One region of the Pseudomonas sp. LF020 genome, then DNA from elsewhere that is predicted to be linked to it. Evidence: predicted binding sites of a transcription regulator. Region 1 holds the regulator's gene; the other holds the start of a gene.
What was found. The regulator sigma-54, encoded in region 1, starts transcription at its own class of promoters, with help from an activator protein. The targets are predictions, from matches to a motif close to ANTGGCATNNANNTTGCTNT.

Region 1 (4,212 bases):
GACGTGGTGACCTCGGTGGGCAACCTTGCCTACTTCGAGCAGTTGCAGACTCAGGGCGACAAAAAGCCGGTACAAGGCTGGGGCGTGACGATCCAGTACCACGCCGCGCAAAACCGCGTCGTGCTGATCGACAAGGCCAAGGTTGTCGACAAGGACAACAACACCACTCAGGGCGAGAAAATCGTCTATGACACAGTGAAGAAGCTGGCCAGTGCCGGTCGCGCTACCGGTAGCAAAGTCACCGAAGCGCGTCCGCGCATCGACATGGTGATCCAGCCGAAGAAGAAAACCGACGAGAAGACCCAGTAATGGCAACTCTGAAAGCCCAACACCTGGCCAAGGCCTATAAAAGCCGCCAGGTTGTGCGCGACGTCAGCCTGTCGATCGACAGTGGCCAGATCGTTGGCCTGCTCGGCCCGAACGGCGCCGGCAAGACCACCTGCTTCTACATGATCGTCGGCCTGGTGCAGGCCGATCAGGGTCGCGTGCTGATCGATGATCTGGACGTCAGCCATCAGCCGATGCACGGTCGTGCCAAGGCCGGTATCGGCTATCTGCCGCAAGAAGCATCGATCTTCCGCAAACTGTCGGTGGCCGATAACATCATGGCCATCCTCGAAACCCGCACGGAACTCGACAAGGCCGGTCGTCGCAAGGAACTGGAAAGCCTGCTGCAGGAGTTCCACATCAGCCACATCCGCGACAACCTCGGCATGAGCCTGTCCGGTGGTGAACGCCGCCGGGTGGAAATCGCCCGCGCCCTGGCGACCGCACCGAAATTCATCCTGCTCGACGAACCGTTCGCCGGTGTCGACCCGATTTCGGTTGGCGACATCAAGCAGATCATCCACCACCTCAAGGCCAAGGGCATCGGTGTACTGATCACCGACCACAACGTGCGTGAGACCCTGGATATCTGCGAAACCGCCTACATCGTCAACGACGGTCAACTGATCGCCGAAGGCGATGCGGCGACCATCCTTGCCAACGATCTGGTGAAGGAAGTGTACCTGGGCCACGAGTTCCGCCTCTAAGCGAATAGTGCCCGGTGAGCCGCCCGGGCGCTGTATCGATTCAAGCAGGATTTAATACGCTTTAATTGTTACAGCGCTCTAGGCAAACACGACAGTTTCAGGCATATAATTTGCTTAAGTTTGGCGCTCCGGCGCCCTGTAGTGGATGGCGCATGCGCGCCGGCGAATAAGGTGTTAAGCCCCTGCCATGAAACCATCGCTAGTCTTGAGAATGGGCCAGCAGCTGACGATGACACCGCAGCTGCAACAGGCCATCCGCCTGCTCCAATTGTCGACCCTGGACCTGCAACAGGAAATCCAGGAGGCCCTGGAATCCAATCCGATGCTCGAACGCCAGGAAGAAGGCGACGACTTCGACAATACCGATCCTTTGGCCGACAACGTCGAACAAAAAACCAACACCGACATTCAGGAACCCTCCTATCAGGAAACCGCCCCGACGGTGGACAACCTGGAAGATGGCGAATGGAACGAGCGCATTCCTAACGAACTGCCCGTTGATACCGCCTGGGAAGACGTCTACCAGACCAGCGCCAGCAGTCTGCCCAGCAGCGATGACGACGAGTGGGACTTCACCACCCGCACCTCCGCCGGCGAAAGCCTGCAAAGCCATTTGCTGTGGCAATTGAACCTGGCGCCGATGTCCGACACCGACCGCCTGATCGCCGTGACCCTGATCGATTGCATCAACAATCAGGGCTACCTCGACGAAACCCTCGAAGAAATCCTCGACGCCTTTGATCCGGAGCTCGACATCGAGCTGGACGAGATCGAGGCCGTTCTGCACCGCATTCAACAGTTCGAACCCGCCGGCATCGGCGCGCGCAACCTCGGCGAATGCCTGTTGCTGCAACTGCGTCAGCTCCCGGCCAAGACCCCGTGGCTCAACGAAGCCAAACGTCTGGTCAGCGATTACATCGATCTGCTCGGCAGTCGTGACTACAGCCAGTTGATGCGGCGCATGAAGCTCAAGGAAGACGAGCTGCGTCAGGTCATCGAACTGGTGCAAAGCCTCAATCCACGCCCGGGCTCACAGATCGAATCGACCGAAGCCGAGTACGTGGTGCCCGACGTCATTGTGCGCAAGGACAACGAGCGCTGGCTGGTCGAATTGAATCAGGAGTCGGTGCCCCGTTTGCGGGTCAACGCGCAGTACGCCGGTTTCGTCCGTCGCGCCGACACCAGCGCCGACAACACCTTCATGCGCAACCAGTTGCAAGAAGCACGCTGGTTCATCAAGAGCCTGCAGAGCCGCAACGAAACCCTGATGAAAGTGGCCACCCAGATCGTCGAGCATCAGCGCGGTTTCCTGGAGTACGGCGACGAAGCCATGAAGCCGTTGGTCCTGCACGACATCGCCGAAGCGGTAGGCATGCACGAATCGACGATTTCCCGGGTCACCACACAGAAATTCATGCATACCCCACGGGGCATTTATGAACTGAAATACTTTTTCTCCAGCCATGTAAGCACCTCCGAAGGCGGTGAATGCTCGTCCACGGCGATCCGCGCGATCATCAAAAAACTGGTTGCAGCGGAAAATCAGAAAAAGCCGTTGAGTGACAGCAAGATCGCTGGTTTACTGGAGGCACAAGGCATTCAGGTGGCTCGCCGCACCGTCGCCAAGTACCGTGAATCCCTAGGGATCGCGCCTTCGAGCGAACGCAAGCGGTTGATGTAAGCCACGTTACAGCGTTCCAGTGGCAGGCTGTTCGGCCTGCCGCTTTATGCACTGGCAACGAAGGAGAAGCTGTATGCAAGTCAACATCAGTGGACACCAACTGGAAGTTACCCAACCTCTCCGTGAATACGTTGAGCAGAAGCTCAAGAGGCTTGAGGGACATTTCGACAAGATCACCAACGTGCAAGTCACGATGTGCGTCGAAAAGCTGAAGCAGAAAATCGAAGCCACGCTGCATATTCCCGGCAATGAGGTCGTCGCAAACGCGGAACATACCGACATGTACGCAGCGATCGACGCGCTGACCGACAAGCTTGATAAACAACTCAAAAAGCATAAGGAAAAGACCCAGAGCCTGCTTCAGGGCGCTACCGGTCGATAACCCCCACCCCCATGATCCGACTTGAAAGTATCCTGACCCCCGGCCGTTCCCTGGTGAACGTGCCGGGCGGCAGTAAAAAGAAAGCCCTCGAACAGATTGCCAACCTGATCGCCCGCGAAGTGCCGGATCTGGAGATGCAAGATGTCTTCGAAGCGCTGATCGCCCGTGAGAAACTCGGTTCCACCGGTTTCGGCAACGGCATCGCCATCCCCCACTGTCGTCTCAAAGGCTGCGAAGCGCCTATCAGCGCGTTGATGCACCTTGAAGCGCCCATCGATTTCGATGCAATCGACGGCGCACCGGTTGACCTGCTGTTTGTCTTGCTGGTCCCGGAAGCGGCCACCGATGCTCATCTGGAATTACTGCGCCAGATCGCCAGCATGCTCGACCGCAAGGAAGTGCGCGAAAAACTGCGTAGCGCACCGAGCAATGAAGCCTTGTATCAGGTCGTCCTGAGCGAGCAGAACGGTCACTAATCATGCGTTTGATCATCGTCAGCGGCCGCTCCGGCTCGGGTAAAAGTACCGCCCTGAATGTTCTTGAGGACAACGGCTACTACTGCATCGACAACCTGCCGGCCGGTCTGCTGCCGGAACTCGCCGAACGCGCCCTGATTCATACCGAGCTGGCTCAGCCGTTGGTGGCTGTGTCGATCGATGCGCGAAACCTGCCGAGTCATTTGTCACGCTTCCCCGAGTTGCTCGAAGAAGTCCGCGCCCGACACATCCAGTGTGATGTGCTGTATCTGGATGCCGACGAAGAAACCTTGCTCAAACGCTTCTCGGAAACCCGCCGTCGCCACCCGCTGAGCACCGCCAACCGCTCACTGGCCGAAGCGATCGAAGATGAAACCGCCCTGCTCGGCCCGATTGCCGACCTGGCCGATCTCAAGGTCAACACCACCAATCTGAATCTGTACCAGTTGCGCGATACCATCAAACTGCGCCTGCTGAACCAGCCGGAGCCGGGGACGGCATTTCTGGTTGAATCGTTCGGTTTCAAGCGCGGCATGCCGGTGGACGCGGATCTGGTGTTCGACGTGCGCTGCCTGCCCAATCCGTACTGGAAGCCTGAATTGCGCGCACAATCCGGACTCGACGCACCGGTCGCCGAGT
Region 2 (4,212 bases), on a different contig from region 1:
AGTCCGTTCGTGATCATCACGGAGTACAACACCAAGACCCAGGGTTTCCTGGTCCGCTCGGTGGAGCGCATCGTCAACATGAACTGGGAAGAGATCCATCCGCCGCCCAAGGGCACGGGTCGCGATCACTACCTGACCGCTGTGACTCGGGTCGACAATCAGTTAGTCGAAATCATCGATGTCGAGAAGGTGCTGGCGGAAGTCGCGCCGACGCCGGAAGCGATTTCGGTCGGCGTGGTGGATGTCGAGACCCAGAGCAAGGCGTTGTCGCTGCGGGTGCTGACGGTCGATGACTCGTCGGTGGCGCGCAAGCAGGTCACGCGTTGCCTGCAGACGGTCGGGGTCGAGGTGGTGGCGCTGAACGACGGCAAGCAGGCACTGGATTACCTGCGCAAGCTGGTCGATGAGGGCAAGAAGCCGGAAGAAGAGTTCCTGATGATGATTTCCGACATCGAGATGCCGGAGATGGACGGGTACACCCTGACGGCGGAGATCCGCAGCGACCCGCGCATGCAAAAGCTTCATATCATCCTGCATACTTCGTTGTCGGGGGTATTCAATCAGGCGATGGTCAAGAAAGTCGGTGCCGATGACTTCCTGGCCAAATTCCGTCCTGATGACCTGGCATCCCGGGTAGTCGACCGGATCAAAGCAGCAGATATCAGCTAGGGACCTTTTGTCCCTGGCGGTCAACACGATTTAAGAGGCGGCATCATTGTCTACGGGTAATTTGGATTTCGAACAATTCCGGGTCTTCCTGGAAAAAGCCTGTGGCATTTTGCTCGGTGAAAACAAGCAGTACCTGGTCTCGAGCCGTCTCAACAAACTGATGGAGCAGCAAGGCATCAAGTCCCTGGGTGAGCTGGTGCAGCGCATCCAGACCCAGCCGCGCAGCGGTTTGCGCGAGCAGGTGGTCGATGCCATGACGACCAACGAAACCCTGTGGTTTCGTGACACCTATCCGTTTGAAGTCTTGAAGAACAAGGTGCTGCCCGAGGCGATCAAGGCCAGTCCCAACCAGCGTCTGCGGATCTGGTCGGCGGCGTGCTCGTCGGGTCAGGAACCGTATTCGCTGTCGATGTCGATCGATGAGTTCGAGCGCAGCAACCTCGGTCAGTTGAAGATGGGCGTGCAGATTGTTGCCACGGACTTGTCCGGCAGCATGCTGACCAACTGCAAGACCGGCGAGTACGACAGCCTGGCGATCGGTCGCGGTTTGTCCGCCGATCGTCTGCAGCGCTACTTCGACCCGAAAGGGCCGGGGCGCTGGGTGATCAAGGCGCCGATCAAGAACCGGGTGGAATTCCGTTCGTTTAACCTGCTCGACAGCTACGCGAGTCTGGGCAAGTTCGACATCGTGTTCTGCCGCAACGTGCTGATCTACTTCTCCGCCGAGGTGAAGAAAGACATCCTGTTGCGCATTCACAGCACGCTGAAGCCGGGCGGGTATCTGTTCCTTGGCGCTTCCGAAGCGCTGAACGGTTTGCCGGATCATTACCAGATGGTCCAGTGCAGCCCGGGGATCATCTACCAGGCGAAGTGATTGCACCGGCAACAGCAAAAAACGGCAGGCCCGCAAAGGCCTGCCGTTTTTTTGTGCCCGATGAATTTCTCCCTGACACCACAAATCCCTGTGGGAGCGGGCTTGCCCGCGATAGCGTCGTGTCAGTCGATGTAGATTAACCAGACATACCGCCATCGCGGGCAAGCCCGCTCCCACAGGGTTTCAGTGTTGGCTGATAGAAGGCAGTCAAGCGGCAGAAAAGCGGCATTCGGCGGAAACCGGTTGCCGCTTTTCTGGCATTGCCGCTTTGCCGATGCCCCGCAAAGCCCCGGTTTACGGGGGTTATTCTGTTTGGCACGCGCCTTGCTAAAGCTCAGGTACGAAAAACCGGTCACCCGAAGGTTCCCGACATGAGCATCAGCTTCGATAAAGCGCTCGGCATTCACGAAAAGGCATTGGGCTTCCGCGCCCAGCGCGCTGAAGTGTTGGCCAACAACATCGCCAACGCCGATACCCCGAATTACAAGGCTCGGGATCTGGACTTCTCCAAAGTGCTTGAAGCACAGACCCAGAAGAACGCCAACGGCACCATTGCCCTGAACATGACCAACAGCCGTCACATCGAAGCTGAAGGCCTGGGCAATGGCGACGAGTCGCTGATGTATCGCACGCCGATGCAGCCTTCGATCGACCAGAACACCGTGGACGCTCAGCTTGAGCAGTCGAACTACGCGGAAAACGCAGTCGGCTTCCAGGCCAGCTTCACCCTGCTCAACAGCAAATTCAAAGGGCTGGTGTCAGCCCTGCGCGGAGAGTAATCCATGTCCCTGTCCAGCGTTTTCAACATTGCCGGCAGCGGCATGAGCGCACAAACCACGCGTCTGAACACCGTGGCTTCGAACATCGCCAACGCCGAAACCGTTTCGTCGAGCATCGATCAGACTTACCGCGCCCGTCACCCGGTGTTCGCCACCATGTTCCAGGGCGGCCAGAACACCGGCAGCAACTCGCTGTTCCAGAGCCAGGACGCCGCAGGGCAGGGTGTGCAGGTACTCGGCGTGGTCGAAGACCAGAGCAACCTCGAAGCGCGCTACGAGCCGAACCATCCGGCCGCTGATGCCAAGGGCTATGTCTACTACCCGAACGTCAACGTGGTGGAAGAAATGGCTGACATGATTTCCGCGAGCCGGTCGTTCCAGACCAACGCCGAAATGATGAATACCGCCAAAACCATGATGCAGAAGGTACTGACCCTCGGTCAGTAATAAGGGGCGACTGCCATGAGCGTTACCGATACCACCAGCAGCCTGAGCATGAATGACATCCTGGCGAACTCGTCGAAAAAGACCAGTTCGACCGCCGATGGCATTGCTTCGGCCACGAACAGCTCCACCGGCGGCCAGGCCCTGGGCAAGGACGCGTTCCTGCAACTGCTGGTTACCCAGTTGAAGAACCAGAATCCGCTCGACCCGCAGGACAACAGTGCCTTCGTGGCGCAGTTGGCGCAGTTCAGCAGCCTTGAGGGCATTACCACCCTCAACAGCACCGTCAGTTCGCTGGCCGGCAACTACAACTCCTCGCAAGCCTTGCAGGCGTCGTCGCTGGTCGGTCGCAACGTGATCGTGCAGACCAACAGCGTTCAGATGGACGACCCGAGCAAAGGCATGACCGGTTCGGTCACCGTTCCGTCGTCGATTGCCGGCGGCACGGTCACCATCACCGACAGCAGCGGTACGGCGATTCGCACCATCGACCTGGGCAGTCGCGCAGCCGGCAACGCGAGCTTCACCTGGGACGGCAAGGACAAGGACGGCAATCTGGTCAAGGCCGGCACTTATACCGTCAAGGCCAACGCATCGATCAATGGCACCTCCACCGACCTGGCGACCTACCTGCCAGCGACGGTCACCAGTGTCACGATCAGCCAGACCGGTGGCGAGCTGATGCTCAACCTGTCCGGCAAGGGCACCGTTGCCCTGTCCAAAGTACAAACCATTGGTATATAGAGCCGACTAACCGGCACAAAGGAGTGGAATATGTCTTTCAATATCGGCCTTAGCGGTCTCTATGCAGCCAACAAACAACTGGACGTGACCGGCAACAACATCGCCAACGTCGCGACCGCCGGTTTCAAATCGTCCCGTGCAGAATTCGAAGACGTCTACTCGGCCACTCGCCTGGGCAGCGGCAGCAAGGTCATCGGCAACGGTGTGCGCCTGGCCAACGTCTCCCAGCAGTTCACCCAGGGTGACATTAACAACACCGGCAACGTGTTGGACATGGGCATCAACGGTTCCGGTTTCTTCACCATGAGCAACAACGGCGCGATCACCTACACCCGTGCCGGTACGTTCAAGGTCGATAACAACGGCTTCATCACCAACACCGACTACACCTCGCGCCTGCAAGGTTATGGTGTGGATGCCAACGGCAAGATCATCAACGGCGTGTTGACCGACCTGAAGATCGACACTTCGAACCTGGCGCCGAAATCGACTTCGCTGGTGACTTCGTCCATCAACCTGAACTCGTCGGCACCAGTGATCGACGATACAGTGGCAGCAGGCAAGTTCGACCCGGCGAAACTCGAAACCTACACCAAGTCCTTCAGCACGCCTATCTATGACTCTCAGGGCAACTCGCACGTCATGGATCAGTACATGGTGAAAACCGGCCAAAACACCTGGAAAGTCTACACCCTGGTGGAC

Region 2: the regulator sigma-54 is predicted to act here: its motif matches at 1,855-1,874, upstream of flgB (flagellar basal body rod protein FlgB).

What each region holds. Positions count from the first base shown of each region.
Region 1 covers NZ_JBRFIX010000003.1:436,784-440,995, forward strand. Annotated here, with positions in the region: gene lptA (lipopolysaccharide transport periplasmic protein LptA) at 1-309, shown strand, start outside; gene lptB (LPS export ABC transporter ATP-binding protein) at 309-1,034, shown strand; gene ACU680_RS09750 (RNA polymerase factor sigma-54) at 1,222-2,715, shown strand; gene hpf (ribosome hibernation-promoting factor, HPF/YfiA family) at 2,789-3,097, shown strand; gene ptsN (PTS IIA-like nitrogen regulatory protein PtsN) at 3,109-3,573, shown strand; gene rapZ (RNase adapter RapZ) at 3,576-4,212, shown strand, end outside.
Region 2 covers NZ_JBRFIX010000001.1:640,967-645,178, forward strand. Annotated here, with positions in the region: gene ACU680_RS03005 (chemotaxis protein CheV) at 1-669, shown strand, start outside; gene cheR (protein-glutamate O-methyltransferase CheR) at 716-1,543, shown strand; gene flgB (flagellar basal body rod protein FlgB) at 1,915-2,322, shown strand; gene flgC (flagellar basal body rod protein FlgC) at 2,326-2,769, shown strand; gene flgD (flagellar hook assembly protein FlgD) at 2,785-3,510, shown strand; gene flgE (flagellar hook protein FlgE) at 3,541-4,212, shown strand, end outside.